DNA from 4 places in the Ewingella sp. S1.OA.A_B6 genome. Region 4 is predicted to be linked to each of the others. Evidence: predicted binding sites of a transcription regulator. Region 4 holds the regulator's gene; each other region holds the start of a gene.
What was found. Region 4 encodes CRP, which controls carbon source genes, mostly activating them, when cyclic AMP is high. Its sites were predicted from a motif close to ATGTGANNNNNNTCACAT; they were not measured.

Region 1 (4,881 bases), on a different contig from region 4:
TGTCAGCCCTACGGGCTTCCCGGCTGCGGGTTTACTCGACCTTTGGCCTCGCCCTTCGGGCCGTCGCAGTGCGACGTTGTCTCGCTACGCTCGGCTTAAGCCAACGGTAAAGATGTTGTCTCTCCACCGACTTGCCGGTGACATTTTGAATGCGGCCGAAGCTTCTTTAAAACTCCAAACCCAAACCCAAACCCAAATTCCAATTCAAAAGCAGACTTGTATTCGTTTTTAAAAAAGCCAAGGCCGCGTTCAAAACGACGTCGAATGAGTGGTGAGAAACGGTGAGAGTTTTCTTCGAGCTGATCCGAACCCGAAATAAGAGCACCGCGCAGCGGCGGAGTTTGCGGCTATAACGGAAATTCCTGAAACATGTCCATTGTGACCAGCGCAGGTGCTGTTTTTAAAAGAACCCGGGATTCTCAAGGGTGGTGGCGATAAGCCATCCTTGAGGCCAGTTTGGGTGGCAACCCAAGGTTTTGACGTTGAATTTAAAAAGCGACAGAGGAACGCAACCGCCCCAAACCTTAAGCGTCCAATTGGTCCGCCGACCAATCCGTGTAAAGGTGTAACCTTTTAATTAGCAGATTGAGCGACTGCGCCACCGGTTTATATTTATGTTTCACTGTGCCAGCATCGTAATCCAACAATTCGCCAATTTTAGGCGGCTGGACGGTCGGCGTTTTCAAACACAAAGCGATAAGCGGCATTGGGCAGGGGTGTTGCACCTGTTTCTGGCTGTTGCGATACCACACGCGGGCGATGGGTTGTACCTTCACCGGGCGTTTGATTTTCAGGATGGCATGTTCAGGAATGCGCTTAACGTCATTTATCTCGCGAGTAATGTTATCTGCCCACTGATCGCGACTGTAAGGCGGTACTGAACGTCCAGCGGTCAGGCTTTTATCCAATTGAGCCAGAATTTCTCCACGGCTGACATTTTTTATAATGTGCTTATTTGCCCAACCAAAACGCACGGAATCAGGGTCATTCAGGAAGGATATTGTCCGGTAGGCATTTAGCGTGATCAACCCGCGCAGGTGGGTATGCACGAACTCAAAGCGCTGCTCCCTGGCCAGGCCAGATTCCACCGTGACAATATGCTCCAACTCAGCTTTTAATTTGTTTACTTCTTCAATCAACAGCAGGGCGGCCTGATGTTCTGCTGCATCGACCGCGTAGCACAGTACTCCAGGCAGACGAACGGCAGATTTACTGCTGATATTCTCGCCATGATGATGAATAAACAGATTCTGAAAATGTTGTAGCGCGAGCTGGTGGGCTGCCTCACCGGTGTGGTGGGTAACCTGAATACGTTCGGCTGGGTTGAGCTCTTCACCTTTAGCAATATCGGGCAAACTGAATACGCGGGCCTGCAATAAATCGATCTGTTTTAAAAACCGGCTGAGATCGCCCAAAGCCAGTTCGAGTTCGTTGAAGCACTCGTTCATTCGGGCAATCAGGTCATAATGGGCCATATACTCTCCATTTAGTTACAACATGCAATTTAGTATAAAACAACTCAGCGTGCACACCTCAATTATATCCATCGCATTCAATCCAGTGTCATAGTGTCAGGCAGAAGTTGAAGGGGCACAACGCCCCTTAGATTTAGCCTTAGATTCAATTAAGATTTTAGATCTGGAACTGTGCGGGCTTCCTCCTCCAGATTCATCAGTCGGTATCCAACGATGATCGCCACGACCAGCATCGAACTGATAAACGCGGTTATGCCGTACCAGCCAAAGCTTTTCCAGAAGTAACCGCCAAGAGTCCCTGCAACGCTAGAACCGGCGTAGTAGGAGAATAAATAGAGTGACGATGCCTGACCTCTGGCACGACGGGCGCGGCGCCCAATCCAGCCGCTCGCTACAGAATGGGCAGCAAAAAAACCACCGGTGACTAAAATCATGCCGATGAAAATCGCCCACACGGGTGAGAATGCAGTGATCAGGATCCCGATCAACATCAGCGCGGTAGAACCCATCAATACCGGGCCACGGCCATAAACACCGGTCAGCGCACCCGCCTTTGGCGAACTGTAGGTGCCCATCAGGTAAACCACTGAGATCAGGCCAACCACCGCTTGGCTAAGATAATAGGGCGAACTGAGCAGTCGATAACCTATGTAGTTAAATAGGGTAACGAAGCTGCCCATCAATAAAAAACCTTCGGCAAACAACATTGGCAACCCTCTGTCGCGCCAATGTAGCTTAAAATTAATCAACATTTTCCGGGGTTTCAGAGAGCTGGCACGAAAATGTTTCGACGGCGGCAAAATACGCCAAAACATGATGGCTGACGCCAGCGCAAACAGCCCGACGACTGCCACCGCAATACGCCATGAAAAAAAATCGGTCAGCACGCCGCTGACCAGACGCCCGCTCATACCACCGATCGAGTTACCGCTGATATAAAGGCCCATCGAGAAGGCCACCACGCTGGGGTGGATCTCTTCACTCAGATAGGTCATAGCAACTGCGGCAACGCCGCTGAGGGATAGACCCACAAGTGCGCGCATCAGTAATATACCGTTCCAGCTTTGCATAAATGCACAAATCAGCGTACAGATTGCCGCCAGCATCAGCGCGACCACCATGACCGATTTACGCCCAACAGCGTCGGAGACCGGCCCGGTAAAAAGTAAACCTATCGCCATCAGACCGGTCGACAATGACAGCGATAGACTGCTGTTGGCCGGAGACACGCCGAAGTCATGTGACAGCACGGGTAAAATGGGTTGCACGCAATACAGCAGAGCGAAGGTCGCCAGACCGGCCGAAAACAGTGCAAGCGTCACCCGAATAAACTGCGGCGTGCCGCGTTTGATGAACGGCTTTTTAGACCGCGCAGAATAGGATGTGACAGAGAGTATTGGGTCATCGTTAACCGAATTGTGCTGATTGACCGAAAGATGGCTGGAATCTGATACAGCAGACTGACGTCCGGTGGTAGTCACTTAAGATCCTTAGCAAACGCATTTCATACAACTAAAGTTGTAAATGTATGAAAATTTTAACAGGACGACTTACTTTGTCTAATCTATCCGGAAGTAAATATGCTTATGTTTGGATGTAAACTCATCGCTATTGGCGCCATTGTTGCTGTTGCTAAATCATTTGTGAAATTAATGAGGCGGGTCGAATGGCCATGAAACTGCTGTTTTTCCATTCGATTACTATCAAGTTTCTGACCAATATGTGCACTAAATCACATAACGAATCAAATAGTTGACGACATATGGCAAAAACCTCAACATACCCATTAATCTTTATTTTGAAGCGCGAAAAATAACGGAGTTTCTCCTGTGAACCCTGATGGGCTACCCGGACACATTGATCAAATCAAGCAAACCAATATCGGTGTTGTTTACCGGCTGATCGATCAGTTTGGGCCAGTTTCGCGTATCGAGCTGTCTAAAAAAGCGCAGCTTGCTCCCGCCAGTATTACCAAAATTGTCCGTGAATTATTGCAGGCGCACCTGGTTAAGGAAACTGAGTTTCAGGACCCCGGTAGCCGTGGGCGTCCGGCCATTGGTCTGATGCTGGATACTGAAGCCTGGCACTACCTTTCTGCACGTATCAGTCTGGGCTTTATTACCCTTGGTTTACGCGATCTCAGCAGTAAACTGGTGGTTGAAGACGTGCTACCGCTTCCCGCAGATGCTGAATTACCGCTACTTGACCGTATTATCGGCGAGATTGATCGATTTTTTATCCGCTATCAGAACAAACTCGAACGTCTCACGGCGATCGCCATCACTTTACCCGGCATGATCAACGCCCGCTCTGGCGTGGTTCACCGTATGCCATTTTATGCTGACGTAAATGAAATGCCGCTGGGTAGTACACTCGGCGCACACACCGGTTTGCCGGTGTTTGTGCAGCATGATATCGGTGCCTGGACCATGGCGGAGGCGCTGTATGGTGCGTCCCGGGGTTGTAAGAATGTCATTCAGGTAGTGATTGACCACAACGTCGGAGCAGGAGTGATAACCGGTGGGCGTGTTTTACACGCGGGCAGCAGCAGTGTGGTTGAGATAGGCCACACTCAGGTTGACCCCTACGGCAAGCGCTGTTACTGCGGCAACCATGGTTGTCTGGAAACCGTGGCCAGTATTGACAATATTCTTGACCTGGTTCGTCAGCGTCTGGTGACCGCCGCCGGTTCTAGTTTGCAGGGGGTGCCGCTGACTGTCGAAGCCGTGTGTGAGGCCGCTAACCAAGGCGATCAATTGGCCCGCGATGTCATAGTCAGTGTCGGCCATAGCGTGGGGCGAATACTGGCAATCATGGTGAATTTATTTAATCCTGAAAAAGTCCTGATTGGTTCACCACTCAATTTCGCCAAAGAGATTCTGCATCCGGCGATTATGTCCTGTATTCAGCAACAATCGCTGCCTTCTTATAGTGAAAATATCAAACTAGAATCGACAGAGTTCTATAACCAGGGAACAATGCCCGGTGCCGCATTGGTCAAAGATGCACTGTATAATGGCTCATTGTTAATTACGTTATTGCAGGGTTAATTATCGCCATGAATTAACATGTAGAGTTTATATTAAAAGTAATAGAAATATTATTTCCCTGATTATTCATCTCAGCAACCAAAACATTGCGCTAACGCAAATCGTTCTCGTATCCTATCGCCTAAACTTTGAACCTATCACTTTGTCTCTGACCCTCCAGTCGGAGGTAATTTCTTAGTTAAACGGAGAGATCCCGGAGTCTGAATTTCATGTTAACGCACTTTTTCGTCACGGGTACGGATGCTCGTGTAGGTAAAACCATCGTCACTCGTGCTTTGCTTCAGGCCATGGCAGCGCAAGGTAAGTGTGCATTGGGCTATAAACCTGTCGCCACAGGAAGCCAGGAGTTGGCAGAC
Region 2 (4,881 bases), on a different contig from region 4:
GTCACTTTATATCCGGTGTCCGACGCCACGCGGGTCGTGGTTTCGCAGCACTGTTCGGTGCGCAGGCCGGCGATGATCAAATGCGTAATACCTTGTTCGCGCAGCCATGTGTCCAGACCGGACTCCAGCAGCGCATTGTGCACGTGCTTGTGAACCGTTTTTTGTGGCGTGTGGCTGAGGAAGGTCATCGGCGTCACCAATCCGGACTCCAGCGAAAACACACCTTCGGGATTAACGTGAAACACATCTACGATCGGGATATTACGCGTCTGGCAGCCGTCAATCAGGCGGCTAAGCGCACGCTGAAATGCAGGAAGGTCGTCTTCCTGCCAGAAAGGGCGATGCTCGAATGAGCGTTGAACATCGATATTTAACAGGGCACTTTTAGTCATTTTCGGACTCCATCTGGTAAGTGTGAAACCAGTGTGCGCCAGAAATAATGATGGAAGAATGCCAAAAACGGACACGATAGTGACCGGGGCGGACGACCTGCGCCGCCCGCCGTCAGATCAGCATTTTTGATCGGCACGCCAGTGGTGATAATCGATATGATCGGCCTGGAAATTGGTGGCTTCGGCGTTGCCTGTCAGACGGTAGGCCAGCTGGAAAGCAAAATCGAACGCCAATCCTAAGCCTTTACCGCTGAGCAAATTACTGTCTTCGACGAAGCGCTGATTCACATATACGCCATCGTTGACGTCTTGGTATAAATCGCCGGAACAGACATAACGTCGCCCTTTTAACAGGCCGTTACCGCCCAGCACGCGCGCGGCCGCAGAACACAGCGGACAAATCAGTTTACCGGCCTCGTCGTGGCGGCGGACAAATTCCACCACCTCTTTGCTGGCCGCCAGCGCCATTGAGCCTTCCGGTCCACCAGGCATCACCACCGCATCAAACAGGCGGTCGCCTTGTGCGCTCAGTCGCTGATTGGCCTGCATCTGAATACCGTGATAACTGCGCAGGGTCTGGTCTTCCTGACAGGCCAGCGTTGTGACCTGAATCTCCAGCCGCTCCAGAATATCGAGCACGATCACCGCTTCGCCTTCTTCAAATCCATCAGCCAGCAGCAATGCGACCTGTTTCTTCGCGTTGTCCTTTTGCATAAAAAATGTCCTCGTGAAAGTAAAAATCAGGAGGACATCATAAAATGAAACGATGTTTTAATATTGTGAGTAAAGTTGCAGACTAGAAAACCAACTGCACTTTTGATGCTTTAGATTTATCCAGTGCGAACTCCAGCGCTTCCACCAAATTCTCCTGTGGGAACTCGGCGGAGAGCAGCGGCATAGGATCGACGGTTTTATTCGCCAGCCACTCTACTGCCGTGTTGAACTCTTCGGTGAAGCGGAAGCTGCCGACCCAGTTAATCTCTTTGGCAATCAGCATCATCAGCGGGAAATCATTCACCACCGGCCCCATACCGACCTGCACCAGCGTGCCGCGCGCACGGGTCACTTCCAGACAGCGGCGGATGGAAGAAGGGTGGCCGGAGGCATCGAAGGACACATCGAAAAAGCCTTTCTCAGCCTGGTAGGCGGAGAAATCGCCCTGTGCGGCGTCCAGTGCTTTACTTGCCCCGACCGCCAGCGCCAGTGTACGGCAGCGCTCACTTGGGTCGGTTACGATGATTTCAGCAGCGCCCTTTGCCTTAGCGGCCAGCACAATCAGACAACCAATCGGGCCGACACCGGAAACAAACACGGTTTTTCCCTGAATATCTCCGGCCTGATTGACGGCGTGGATCGCGACCGCCAGCGGCTCGGCGAATACCATCAGGCGGTCGCTGACCTTGCTATCAAAGGGAATACACTGGCTGCTGTCGACGATTTTATACTGTGTGAATGCGCCGTTGATGTGCGGGAAGTACATCGCGCTGCCGAAGAATTTCATGGTGGTGCACTGGTTCTCATCGCCGGACAGACAGTATTTACAGGCCTTGCATGGTTTGCTGGGGTTGAGTGCCACTTTTTGGCCCGGTTTCAGGCGGTCTGTATCCGATTGCTCGACCACGCCGACCACTTCATGGCCCAGTACCATGGCTTCACGCACTTTAAAATCGCCGACCTGACCGTGTTCATAATAGTGCAGGTCCGAGCCACAGATACCGCCACGGGTAACTTTGACCAGCGTTCCCTGGCCCTGGTAATCAATCGTCTGATCGACCACGGAGACATCTTTTTTACCGGTGACGACGCAGGATTGGGTGTCAATATTCATCATTTTCACTCTTTATTTGACGCCGTGACGACAGCATTTACGGCAGGTTAGGCATCAGTAAAGAGGGTTTGTCCGGACAGAAATGTGATCAAAGTCACTTTAAGCCGTGTTACGAAAAACTGTTACTCAGAACTTGAACGACCTCAACTTTTACACCGTTCTTTGGCGCGAGTAACTCAGAATAAAGTGCGTGATCACCCCACCCACCAAACCCCAGAAGGCTGAACCGATGCCGAGCAGCGAAAGACCTGAAGCGGTGATCAGGAAGGTGACGATGGCGGCATCGCGCTGACTCTCTTCAGCCAGTGCGCGGTGTAAGCTGCCGGAAATTGTCCCCAGCAGTGCCAGCCCGGCGATGGTGTGAATTAGCGGCGTCGGCAATGCGGTAAATAGCATGCCAATCGAGCCGCCAAACAGACCGGCCAGCAGATAGAATCCTCCCGCTGCCACGGCTGCGATATAGCGTTTTTTGGGATCAGGATGCACATCTTCCCCCATGCAAATTGCGGCAGTAATGGCGGCAATACAGAAGGTAAAACCGCCGAACGGTGCCAAAACCAACGCAGTCAGCGCCGTCCATGAAATAAGAGGGGACACCGGCAGGTTATAGCCGTGCGCTTTCAGGGTGGCAATGCCGGGCGCATTTTGCGATGCCATAGTGACGACAAAAAACGGAATACCAATACCCAGCAGCGCAGAGAGCGTGAAGTGCGGCATGATGAATTCTGGCATCGCAAACGCCATGCTCTGGCCCTGATCCTGTGAGGCGATTTCCCCCTGCCACGCCGCGACAATTAGCCCGACAGCCAGCGTCAGGACAATCGCGTAGCGTGGGAGCAGGCGGCGGGCCAGCAAATACACCAGACACATCGCGCCCGCCAGCGGAAAATTGCTTTGCAGCGAAGTGAAAGCATCCAGCCCGAAGCGCAGCAAAATGCCGCCAAGCATCGCTGCCGACAGCGCTTGCGGAATATATTTCATCAGGCGAGCGAACAGGCCGGTTACGCCGCATAACAGAATCAGCCCGGTGGCGAAAATAAATACCCCGATGGCGTCGTTAATTGAGGTGCCGGGCAGGCTGGTGACCAGTAGCGCCGCACCGGGTGTTGACCAGGCCGTGACCACCGGTGTGCGGTACCAGAGCGATAGCCCGATGGATGTTATACCCATTCCAAGGCCCAGCATCGTCAGCCAACTGCCGATTTGCGCCACGCTGGCACCCGCTGCCTCGGCAGCCTGGAAAATAATCGCCGCCGAACTGGTGTAACCGACCATCACCGCGACAAAGCCGGCGAGCACGGCGGAAAAGGTGAAATCCTTTAAATGGGAATTCATGATTGAAAATCCTTCTGGTCAGGCGACGACGGCGGTATTCTGTTGTGCGTTATAGCGCACAGGTACTGCGCTCAACATATCACTGTGCGTTATAACGCACAACACCCATTCAGGTTGCTGAATGAAGGAAGCCCTATGCAAGAACTCGCCCAACGGATCGGCAGGCAACTTAAAACGGTGCGCGCTGAACGCGGCTGGAGTCTCAGCCAAACGGCGGAAAAAACCGGCGTGAGCAAGGCCATGCTCGGCCAGATTGAGCGTGGGGAATCCAGCCCGACGGTGGCAATGCTGTGGAAAATAGCCAGCGGGTTGAATATATCGTTTTCAGAATTTATCGAAACGCCGCCCAAAATGTCATCAACGCTACATCGCCATGACCTGTTGGCTATGTTTAACAGCGAGACCTCGGGTATGCGCGTCGTGCCACTGTTTCCTTTTGATGTCGCGCTGCGCATGGACATGTTCCTGATCGAGATGGAGCCAGGCGGCGTCAGTGAATCGTCGCCACACGAAAAAGGCGTGATTGAACACGCGATCGTGCTTGAGGGGCAGTTAACGCTAGAAGTGGATGGTGTCATACGTACGCTCTGCGCCGGGGAAGCACTGCGCTTTACTGCGGATTGCCCGCATGCCTACCGCAATGAAAGTGCAGATATCGTCCGTTTTCATGACCTGATACATTATCCCTACACTTGGCCTTGATGGGGTGTTCCTGCTGTATCGGTTTATTTGAGGAGAGCGTTATATGAGTTCATCGCCAGCCATCATGGTTCGCCCACTCACCCCTAATGATCGTGAAAGTTGGGAAATTCTGTGGCGCGATTATCTGGACTTTTATCAGTCAGAGCTTGACCCAGCGCAGTTCGACTATACCTTTCAGCGTTTGTCGCAGCCTGACCATGTCAGCATGTTTGGCTATGTGGCGGAATATCAGGGAAAACTGGTCGGGTTGGTGAACTGCATCAATCACGATCACGGCTGGCATATGCAGCAGGTGGTCTATTTGCAGGATTTATACGTCGATGAAAGCGCGCGCAAGTTGGGTGTCGGGCAGAAATTGATTGAAGCAGTGTACGAGTACGCTGACCAGAACGATAAAGCCAACGTCTACTGGACCACCAAAACGGCCAATCACACGGCCCGCAAACTGTATGACCGTATTGGAGTACTGACGGATTTCATCAAATATCAGCGCTGATGGGCGCTGTTAAACCGCTTTTAACGCTTTTACCATGGTCAGATTGGTCGGCGCATAGCCCAGGCTAGCATACAGCGCCTGCGCCGCATTGTTGTGGTAAAACACATTCAGTCCGATGGATTTCAAAC
Region 3 (4,881 bases), on a different contig from region 4:
CCAGCAGATACGCGATGCCCGTCTGGATCCAAAAATCAAAGCCATCATCTTACGCGTCAACAGCCCAGGCGGCAGCGTGAGTGCATCGGAAGTGATACGTTCTGAACTGGCCGCGGCCCGGGCTGCGGGTAAGCCTGTTGTCGTTTCAATGGGCGGCATGGCGGCATCCGGCGGTTATTGGATCTCCACGCCGGCGAATTATATTATTGCCAGTCCGAGTACGCTGACCGGTTCTATCGGTATCTTCGGCGTGATCAACACCTACCAGAACACATTGGATAACTTTGGCGTTCACACCGATGGTGTAGCAACCTCACCATTGGCAGATATTGCGTCCACCAAAGCGCTGCCGCCGGAGTTCTCTCAGATGATGCAGATGAACATCGAGAACGGTTATAAAACCTTCCTCGGTCTGGTCGCCAAAGCACGCAACAAAACACCTGAGCAGATCGACGAAATTGCCCAGGGTCACGTGTGGATTGGTTCTGATGCAAAAAACAACGGACTTGTTGATCAGCTTGGCGACTTCGATGACGCAGTGAAGAAAGCCGCTGAACTGGCTAAATTGCCTAAATGGCAGTTGAATTGGTACGTCAGTGAACCCAGCCTGACCGATATGGTGTTCTCACAAATCAGCGCTTCAGCACATGCTATGTTGCCTGCTGCGGTTCAGGCTTACCTGCCTGCACCGGTCAGCAAAATAGCACTGGAACTAAAATCCCAGGCTGACCTGTTCAATAACATGAACGATCCGCAAAACCGTTATGCTCTGTGCCTGACCTGCGGTGATGTGAAGTAATATTTGTTGTCTGTAAAGCTAAGCCCGGTGCTCATTCATCCAAAGTGAATCACCGGGCTTTTTTATTTTGGGGCAAGCGCAGATACCTTTATACTCAGGCACATCATGCACCCACTTATTTAACACAAAGAATCCTGTTAATGACCAAAAAATCTATCTATGTCGCTTACACTGGCGGCACCATCGGAATGCAACGATCTGAAAATGGCTACATTCCGGTTTCAGGGCACTTACAACGCCAACTGGCTTTAATGCCTGAGTTCCACCGCCCGGAAATGCCTGAGTTCACCATTCAGGAGTATGTGCCGCTGATGGACTCTTCTGACATGACGCCGGAAGACTGGCAGCATATCGCCGATGATATTCAGGCCAATTACGACCAATATGACGGTTTTGTGATTTTGCACGGCACCGACACGATGGCGTTCACTGCCTCAGCGCTCTCTTTTATGCTGGAAAATCTCGGTAAGCCGGTAATTGTGACAGGGTCACAAATTCCACTTGAGGCATTGCGTTCTGACGGGCAGATCAATCTTCTTAATGCGTTGTACATCGCAGCCAATCATCCGGTCAATGAAGTCACTCTGTTCTTTAACAATCGTTTGTATCGTGGTAACCGCAGCACCAAAGCTCACGCCGATGGTTTCGACGCTTTCGCATCACCCAATCTTGCGCCGCTGCTGGAAGCGGGTATCCATATCCGCCGGCTGTCTACGCCATCGCTACCGGTGGTGGCGGGTACGCTGAAGGTACATGACATCACCCCGCAGCCAATTGGTGTTGTCACGATTTACCCGGGCATTTCTGCTGAGGTGGTACAAAACTTTCTGATGCAGCCCGTTAAAGCGCTTATTCTGCGCTCCTACGGGGTCGGCAATGCACCACAAAAAGGCGACCTGCTGAAAGTGCTAAAAGAGGCATCTGAACGCGGCATCGTGGTAGTCAACCTGACACAATGCATATCGGGTCGGGTCAATATGGGCGGTTACGCCACCGGCAATGCCCTGGCGCATGCCGGTGTGATCAGTGGTTTTGATATGACCGTCGAAGCTGCGCTGACTAAACTCCATTATCTGCTCAGCCAACCGTTATTACCGGAAGAGATCCGTACGTTGATGCAGCAAGACCTGCGCGGCGAGCTAACCGAATAAGGAGTCTTGATGAAAAGCGCTTTGTTATTAGTCGATCTGCAAAATGATTTCTGCCGTGGCGGTGCGCTGGAGGTGAAGGATAGTGATGCGGTGATAAGCGTCGCAAATCAGGCCATCAAGGTCTGTAAGGATCAGGGGATCGACGTGGTGGCTTCACAGGACTGGCATCCGTATAACCACGGCAGTTTTGCTGTAAATGCAGGCACTGAACCATGGACTGCAGGTGAACTCGACGGACTGTCGCAAGTATGGTGGCCAGTACACTGCGTACAGGAGCAGCACGGCGCTGATTTTCATCCGCTACTGCACCGCGATGCCATTGACTATGTGGTACGCAAAGGCCAAAACGCCGGAATTGATAGTTATAGCGCGTTCTTCGATAACGGCCACCGTGCTCCAACCACACTGCATGGCTGGCTACAGCAGCAGCAGATTGAACAGGTGTTGGTAATGGGTCTGGCGACCGATTATTGCGTCAAATTTACGGTGCTGGACGCACTGGAATTGGGCTACCAGGTGTCACTGTTGGTTGAAGGGTGCCGGGGGGTAAATATTTCTCCACAAGATAGTCAGCAGGCTATAGAAGAAATGCAGCGTGCCGGCGCGACAGTGCTTGCACTGGACTAAACGACTTTACTCTTTCGACAGAATGTACAAGGGCGCAATCAAGCGCCCTTGGTGTCGGGATCTACTCAGGTTTAATACGGATTAATGTTTCCTGCGCAAATTGCTGCTTCAGTTCCTGCTTCGACTTGGTGACAATCTGCCCGTCAGTGCCAATACTCATATGCTGAGCATCACTATTATGGCGCGCCTGGTACAGCATCACCATCTGTAAGCTGTTGTCTTTTTGCTCCGATGTCAGCGCTACGCCATCAGGCCACTTTCCCAACTCGACTGCCTGCGACAGGCGCTGATAAATCTCCGGCGTCATCACGCCGACCAACTCATTAATTTCCATCAACAGCTCTCTTCATCTCGGCTGATTATTCACCTAAGGATGAATAATGGCTGAATCGATTTTGTCGTTTAAATTACATGCCCATTAACACTCAACCGGCCGTTGTGTCACCGTTCTCGCCATCGGTGAAACTCATTGACGCGGAATTGACACAATAGCGGTCACCCGTAGGCTCTGGGCCGTCAGGGAAGACGTGACCGAGGTGGGCACCGCAGTTGGCACAGCGAATCTCAACCCTTTCCATATTGTGTGTATTATCAGTGAGATAATTAATTGCGTCATGGGTGACCGGTTGATAAAAACTTGGCCAGCCACATCCGGAGTCAAACTTGGTATCGGAGTAGAACAGCGGTGAGTTGCAAACCAGACAATGGTAGATCCCATCGCGCTTGTTATGCAGTAGTTTACCGGAGTACGGACGTTCAGTTCCGTGCTCTTGAGTCACATAATGTTGTACTTCAGTGAGTTGCACTTGCGGAGTCGGTTCTTTGGGTTCATTGGCCATGGTTGTCATTCTCTGCCAGGTAGGGAAATCAACTAAAATAACAGCTAATAATAACAAAAAATTAACAACGAGTCTGCCTGTTTTGGCTTAAACTGTGTGCCATCGGCGTTAAGTAAGAACAGTGTGCGACATAAATCACATATTTGTTGTTACTGCACTTTATATTCGGCATATCGTCCCCATGTAGGTTATAGCCGATTAAAAAACGGAATGTGCAATATCAGAGCAAAAGTGAGTCTGAGCTTTGACTTACAGCAAGAATTGACACGATTCCGCTTGACGCTCAGCGAGGTTTTTGTAATTTTACAACCAACCTTTTATTCACTAAAAAATAGCTGGTGGAATATATGACTATCAAAGTAGGTATCAACGGTTTTGGCCGTATCGGCCGCATTGTTTTCCGTGCTGCTCAAGAACGTTCTGACATTGAGATCGTAGCAATCAACGATCTGTTAGACGCTGAATACATGGCATACATGCTGAAGTACGACTCAACACATGGCCGTTTTAACGGCACCGTTGAAGTTAAAGACGGTCATCTGGTTGTTAATGGCAAAACCATCCGTGTTACTGCTGAGCGTGACCCAGCTAACCTGAAATGGAACGAAGTTAACGTTGACGTTGTTGCTGAAGCTACTGGCTTGTTCCTGGATGATGCTACTGCACGTAAACACATTGCAGCTGGCGCGAAGAAAGTTGTTCTGACGGGTCCATCTAAAGATGACACCCCTATGTTCGTTATGGGCGTAAACCATAAAGAATATAAAGGTCAGGAAATCGTTTCTAACGCATCTTGCACCACTAACTGCCTTGCACCACTGGCTAAAGTTATCAACGACAACTTTGGTATCGTTGAAGCCCTGATGACCACTGTTCATGCAACTACCGCAACGCAGAAAACTGTCGATGGCCCGTCTCATAAAGACTGGCGCGGCGGCCGTGGCGCATCTCAGAACATTATCCCTTCTTCTACCGGTGCAGCTAAAGCAGTAGGTAAAGTTATTCCTGCTCTGAACGGTAAACTGACGGGTATGGCATTCCGCGTTCCAACTCCTAACGTATCTGTAGTTGACCTGACTGCACGTCTGGAAAAAGGCGCGTCTTACAAAGATATCTGCGCAGTAATCAAAAAAGCAGCGTCTGAAGGCGACCTGAAAGGCGTTCTGGGCTACACCGAAGACGACGTTGTTTCTACCGATTTCAACGGTGAAAAACTGACGTCTGTGTTTGATGCTAAAGCAGGTATCGCGCTGAACGACAACTTTGTGAAACTGGTTGCCTGGTACGATAACGAAACTGGCTACTCAAACAAAGTTCTGGATCTGATTTCACACATCTCCAAATAATTGGCCGATGTGATGAACTGATTGAAGGGCGACGTCAAGTCGCCCTTTTGCTTTCTGCATAACAGTAAGCACCAAAGGTCAGTGAAGCAGCCGTTCATCACCGGTCTGGATTTATAATA
Region 4 (4,881 bases):
ATCTTGGGCAGGAAGGGACAAACTGCACGCTCAAAGCAGCGGTCGTGGTGTCCGCACCGCTGATGCTGGAACCTTGCGCTGACCGGCTGGAGCGCGGTGTATCGCGTATTTATCAGCGCTACCTGTTGGATCAGCTTAAACTAAATGCCTCGCGGAAACTGGAGAAGTACCCGGGGACGCTGCCAGTCACGCTACAACAACTAAAATCGATGCGACGCATTCGTGAATTCGACGACGCCATCACGTCCAGGGCCCACGGTTTTGCCGATGCGCTGGATTACTACCGCCGTTGCAGCGGACTCCCTATGCTGGCGCAAGTGCGCATTCCGCTGCTGATCATTCATGCCAAAGATGATCCCTTTATGACCCCGGAAGTCATCCCCTCTCTCGCTGATTTACCGCCAGGCATCGAGTATCAATTAACCGAACACGGCGGCCATGTCGGGTTTGTCTCCGGTAACCTGCGTAACCCGAAAATGTGGCTGGAACAGCGCATTCCGGCCTGGATAGCACCCTATTTAAAGAATTAAAGGAATTTGAGTTGTGATTATTCCCTGGCAAGAACTGGATACTGAGATCCTAACCAGCGTGATTGAAGCTTTCGTACTGCGCGAAGGTACTGACTACGGCGAGCAGGAGCGTTCACTCGAGCAGAAAGTGGAAGATGTACGCCGCCAGCTGAAAAGTGGCGATATCCTGCTGGTATGGTCCGAACTGCACGAAACACTGAACATCATGCCCCGCAGCCAATTCCGGGCGGGAGAGGAAGAACGCCAGAACGACTGGAACTGAAACAAAGATAAACAGCAACGCGACAAGCCGCGTTTGATTTGTAATCGAATGAATAAATATGTTAGTTAATAGATTAATTATGCCTCGATTTTGTCACGACTTTTGGGCGCAGTAGCGTCACCATTACTATGGAGTCATCAGCCCTATGTCAGCCAAACATCCCGTGATTGCTGTCACCGGTTCGAGCGGTGCAGGCACTACCACCACTAGCCTGGCGTTTCGTAAGATATTCCAACAGCTTGGCCTACGCTCTGCTGAACTGGAAGGCGACAGTTTTCACCACTTTACCCGCCCGGAAATGGACGCAGCAATCCGTAAAGCTCGTGATCTGGGCCGCCACATCAGCTATTTCGGCCCGGAAGCCAATGACTTTGGTTTACTGGAACAAAGCTTCAAAGAGTATGGTGAAAATGGCAGTGGCCGTTCCCGTAAATACTTACATACTTATGACGAAGCGGTTCCTTATAATCAGGTGCCGGGCACCTTTACGCCGTGGGAGGCACTGGAAGAACCGACCGACGTATTATTCTATGAAGGACTGCACGGCGGCGTAGTGACCGACAAAATCGATGTCGCCTCTCAGGTAGATTTGCTGGTCGGCGTGGTGCCGATTGTTAACCTCGAGTGGATCCAGAAACTGGTACGTGACACCGGTGAACGGGGCCATTCGCGTGAAGCAGTCATGGATTCAGTGGTGCGTTCAATGGATGACTACATCAACTACATCACCCCACAGTTCTCCCGCACGCACATCAACTTCCAGCGCGTACCGACGGTAGACACCTCCAACCCGTTCGCTGCCAAGGCCATCCCTTCACTGGATGAAAGCTTTGTAGTGATTCACTTTCGCGGGCTGGACGATATAGATTTTCCTTATCTGCTGGCGATGCTGCAAGGTTCGTTTATCTCGCACATCAATACGCTGGTGGTGCCGGGCGGTAAAATGGGGCTGGCGATGGAGCTGATTATGGCACCACTGGTGCAGCGCCTGATGGAAGGGAAGAAGATTAAGTGAGGAAGATGCCGCACGCCTAAGCACTGCGGCATTTAGTCACTCACTCCGGCTCAACCACTTCAAAGCTATGAGTGATGGAGGCGGCTTTACCCAGCATCAGAGATACCGAACAGTATTTTTCAGCCGACAAGGACACCGCGCGCTCAACCACTTTATCTGACAACTCTTTTCCGGTGACAATAAAGTGCAGGTTGATATGAGTGAACAGCCTCGGTGCTTCCTCACGGCGTTCAGACGTCAGTTTGACTTCGCAGTTCTGCACATCGTTGCGGCCCTTTTGCAAGATAGACACTACGTCGATGGCGCTGCAACCGCCCATCGACATCAGCAACATCTCCATCGGGCTTGGGGCTTTATCGCCCGCGTTACCGTCCATTAAAACCTGGTGACCTGACGCAGATTCACCCAAAAACGTCAGCCCTTCTACCCACTTTACGCGTGCCTGCATAATGCCTTACTCCCGCTGCTTTCATTTAAACTGAATTCTTCTCAGACTACCCTTTTAGGAAAAAACCAGCAACGTAACCCGATCGCCATCATGCTGAAGCGAGACAACAGAAGACACTCGCTCAAACCTGTGCTACAAACAGAGCCGATACATACTTTTCAGTAAATTGCGGTGATGGGTTTGTGGTTTTCATATGAAACCACGGTGTTAACAACATTTATAACGCTGTTACACTCCGACTCCCGCTTGCAGCATTACTGGACAGTTCTTATGCTAAAAGGGCGCGCATTTTTAAGACGCCGTACAGGGAACTCTGAGCCCTGTGATTTTGGGCAGCGATAATAACAGAGGATAATAACTAATGGTTCTCGGCAAGCCACAAACAGACCCTACTCTCGAATGGTTCCTGTCTCACTGTCATATACATAAATATCCGTCCAAAAGTACGCTGATTCACCAAGGTGAAAAAGCCGAAACGCTCTACTACATCGTGAAAGGGTCGGTTGCCGTCCTGATTAAAGATGAAGAAGGCAAAGAGATGATACTTTCCTACCTGAACCAAGGTGACTTCATCGGCGAGCTGGGACTCTTCGAAGAAGGCCAGGAGCGTAGTGCATGGGTTCGTGCTAAATCTGCTTGCGAAGTGGCTGAAATCTCTTATAAAAAATTCCGCCAGTTAATTCAGGTTAATCCAGACATTCTGATGCGTCTTTCTGCTCAGATGGCGACTCGGTTGCAAGTGACTTCGGAGAAAGTGGGTAACCTCGCCTTCCTCGACGTGACGGGCCGTATCGCGCAAACTTTGCTGAGTCTGGCAAAACAGCCGGATGCGATGACCCACCCGGATGGTATGCAGATCAAAATAACCCGTCAGGAAATTGGTCAAATCGTCGGCTGTTCACGCGAGACGGTTGGCCGTATCCTCAAGATGCTGGAAGATCAGAGTTTGATCTCCGCTCACGGTAAAACGATTGTCGTTTACGGCACCCGTTGATTCCCTGAAAAACGGCGCGACAGGCAACTGTCGCGCCGTTTTTATTGGAGAATAGGGAAACCTCAAGCGCTCAACACTTTCCCAATGGCTTCCTCAAAGCGATTCATCCCCTCGCTGATGTCTGCGAACTCAATCACCAGGGATGGCGCAAACCGCATGACGTTAGGGCCTGCCACCAACATCATCAGGCCGCAGTCGGCAGCGGCTTTATGGAACTCACTGGCGCGGTTTTTATAGGCGTCAGATAACTCAGCACCAATCAATAACCCCTGACCACGGAATTCTTTGAATACGCAGTATTTCTGATTAATCGCTTCCAATGCCTGAATAAATGCCGCGCGGCGCTCGCCGATGCCAGCCAGAACCTCTGGCGTGTTGATGATATCCAGCGCAGCTTCAGCGACGGCACACGCTAACGGGTTTCCGCCGTAGGTGGTGCCATGCTTGCCGGGTTCCATCACCGAGGCCACGTCTTCCGTCGCCAACATGGCGCTGACCGGGAAACCGCCGCCGAGCGCTTTGGCCGCGGTCAGAATGTCCGGGGTAACGCCGTAATTCATGTAGCTGAACAGCTTACCGCTACGTCCCATGCCGCTCTGCACTTCGTCAAACACCAGCAAAGCCTGATGCTCATCGCACAAATCGCGCAAACCTTGCAAGAATGCCTGAGTGGCTGGCGTAACACCGCCTTCGCCCTGGACCGGTTCAACCACAATGGCGCAGGTGTGATCATCAATGACAGCTTTCACCGCGTCGAGATCGTTGAACGGTACATGCACGATGTCAGCCGGTTTCGGGCCGAAGCCGTCTGAATATTTAGGCTGGCCACCCACGGAAACCGTAAACAACGTGCGGCCATGAAATGCATTATGGAAGGCAATGATTTTGCTTTTGTACGGGCTGTGGCGGTGCGAGGCATAATAGCGCGCCAGCTTGAAAGCGGCTTCGTTGGCTTCTGCTCCTGAGTTGGCAAAAAACACCCGATCGGCAAAGGTGGCATCAATAAGCTTCTGTGCCAATCGCAGTGCGGGTTCGTTGGTAAATACGTTACTGACATGCCACAGAGTTTCACCCTGCTCATGCAAGGCTTTCACCAGCGCAGGATGGCAATGACCGAGTGCCGTCACCGCAATACCCCCGGCGAAATCGACATACTCTTTGCCCTGCTGGTCCCACACACGGCTCCCCTTCCCTTTCACCGGAATAAACTGCGCGGGTGCATAAACCGGCAAAATAACCCGATCAAAAGCGTCACGACTTACCGCTGATTTTTCTGCCATTACCTTCATCCCCTTCAATCCATTACAAGTATATTGCCATTATAAGTATATCTTCAAAACAAAACTAAATATGAAAATATAGTCATAAAATATGCATAAAAAATCACCCGCAGGCAATCGAAAACCAGCTTTTTTGAAAAGTAATTTATTATCACGAATTAACTATCTAAATCTTAAGGAAATTATCCAGCAACTGGTGACCCTGCTCGCTGAGAATGCTTTCAGGATGGAACTGCACACCGTGCAACGGCAGATGATTGTGGGCAATACCCATGATCTCGTCAGGCTGACCATCGCGTTCGGTCCAGGCGGTGAGCGTGAAACAGTCCGGCAGGCTGTCGATGTCAACAAT

Region 1: the regulator CRP is predicted to act here: its motif matches at 3,196-3,213, upstream of mlc (sugar metabolism global transcriptional regulator Mlc).
Region 2: the regulator CRP is predicted to act here: its motif matches at 2,303-2,320, upstream of idnD (L-idonate 5-dehydrogenase).
Region 3: the regulator CRP is predicted to act here: its motif matches at 3,540-3,557, upstream of msrB (peptide-methionine (R)-S-oxide reductase MsrB).

The regions. Positions count from the first base shown of each region.
Region 1 is NZ_JBLJFK010000001.1:1,025,682-1,030,562, forward strand. It holds gene tus (DNA replication terminus site-binding protein) at 525-1,475, opposite strand; gene ACMV8I_RS04945 (MFS transporter) at 1,625-2,872, opposite strand; gene mlc (sugar metabolism global transcriptional regulator Mlc) at 3,305-4,525, shown strand; gene bioD (dethiobiotin synthase) at 4,735-4,881, shown strand, end outside.
Region 2 is NZ_JBLJFK010000011.1:22,321-27,201, reverse strand. It holds gene ACMV8I_RS17085 (cysteine hydrolase family protein) at 1-392, opposite strand, end outside; gene ACMV8I_RS17080 (DJ-1/PfpI family protein) at 510-1,106, opposite strand; gene idnD (L-idonate 5-dehydrogenase) at 1,189-2,220, opposite strand; gene ACMV8I_RS17070 (benzoate/H(+) symporter BenE family transporter) at 2,371-3,555, opposite strand; gene ACMV8I_RS17065 (helix-turn-helix domain-containing protein) at 3,691-4,257, shown strand; gene ACMV8I_RS17060 (GNAT family N-acetyltransferase) at 4,301-4,753, shown strand; gene ACMV8I_RS17055 (GNAT family N-acetyltransferase) at 4,763-4,881, opposite strand, start outside.
Region 3 is NZ_JBLJFK010000001.1:1,010,416-1,015,296, reverse strand. It holds gene sppA (signal peptide peptidase SppA) at 1-799, shown strand, start outside; gene ansA (asparaginase) at 940-1,950, shown strand; gene pncA (bifunctional nicotinamidase/pyrazinamidase) at 1,960-2,577, shown strand; gene ACMV8I_RS04885 (YeaC family protein) at 2,639-2,911, opposite strand; gene msrB (peptide-methionine (R)-S-oxide reductase MsrB) at 3,003-3,416, opposite strand; gene gapA (glyceraldehyde-3-phosphate dehydrogenase) at 3,764-4,762, shown strand.
Region 4 is NZ_JBLJFK010000009.1:13,746-18,626, forward strand. It holds gene ACMV8I_RS15725 (hydrolase) at 1-530, shown strand, start outside; gene ACMV8I_RS15730 (YheU family protein) at 544-792, shown strand; gene ACMV8I_RS15735 (phosphoribulokinase) at 938-1,807, shown strand; gene ACMV8I_RS15740 (OsmC family protein) at 1,848-2,255, opposite strand; gene crp (cAMP-activated global transcriptional regulator CRP) at 2,617-3,249, shown strand; gene argD (bifunctional acetylornithine/succinyldiaminopimelate transaminase) at 3,312-4,529, opposite strand; gene ACMV8I_RS15755 (aminodeoxychorismate synthase component II) at 4,696-4,881, opposite strand, start outside.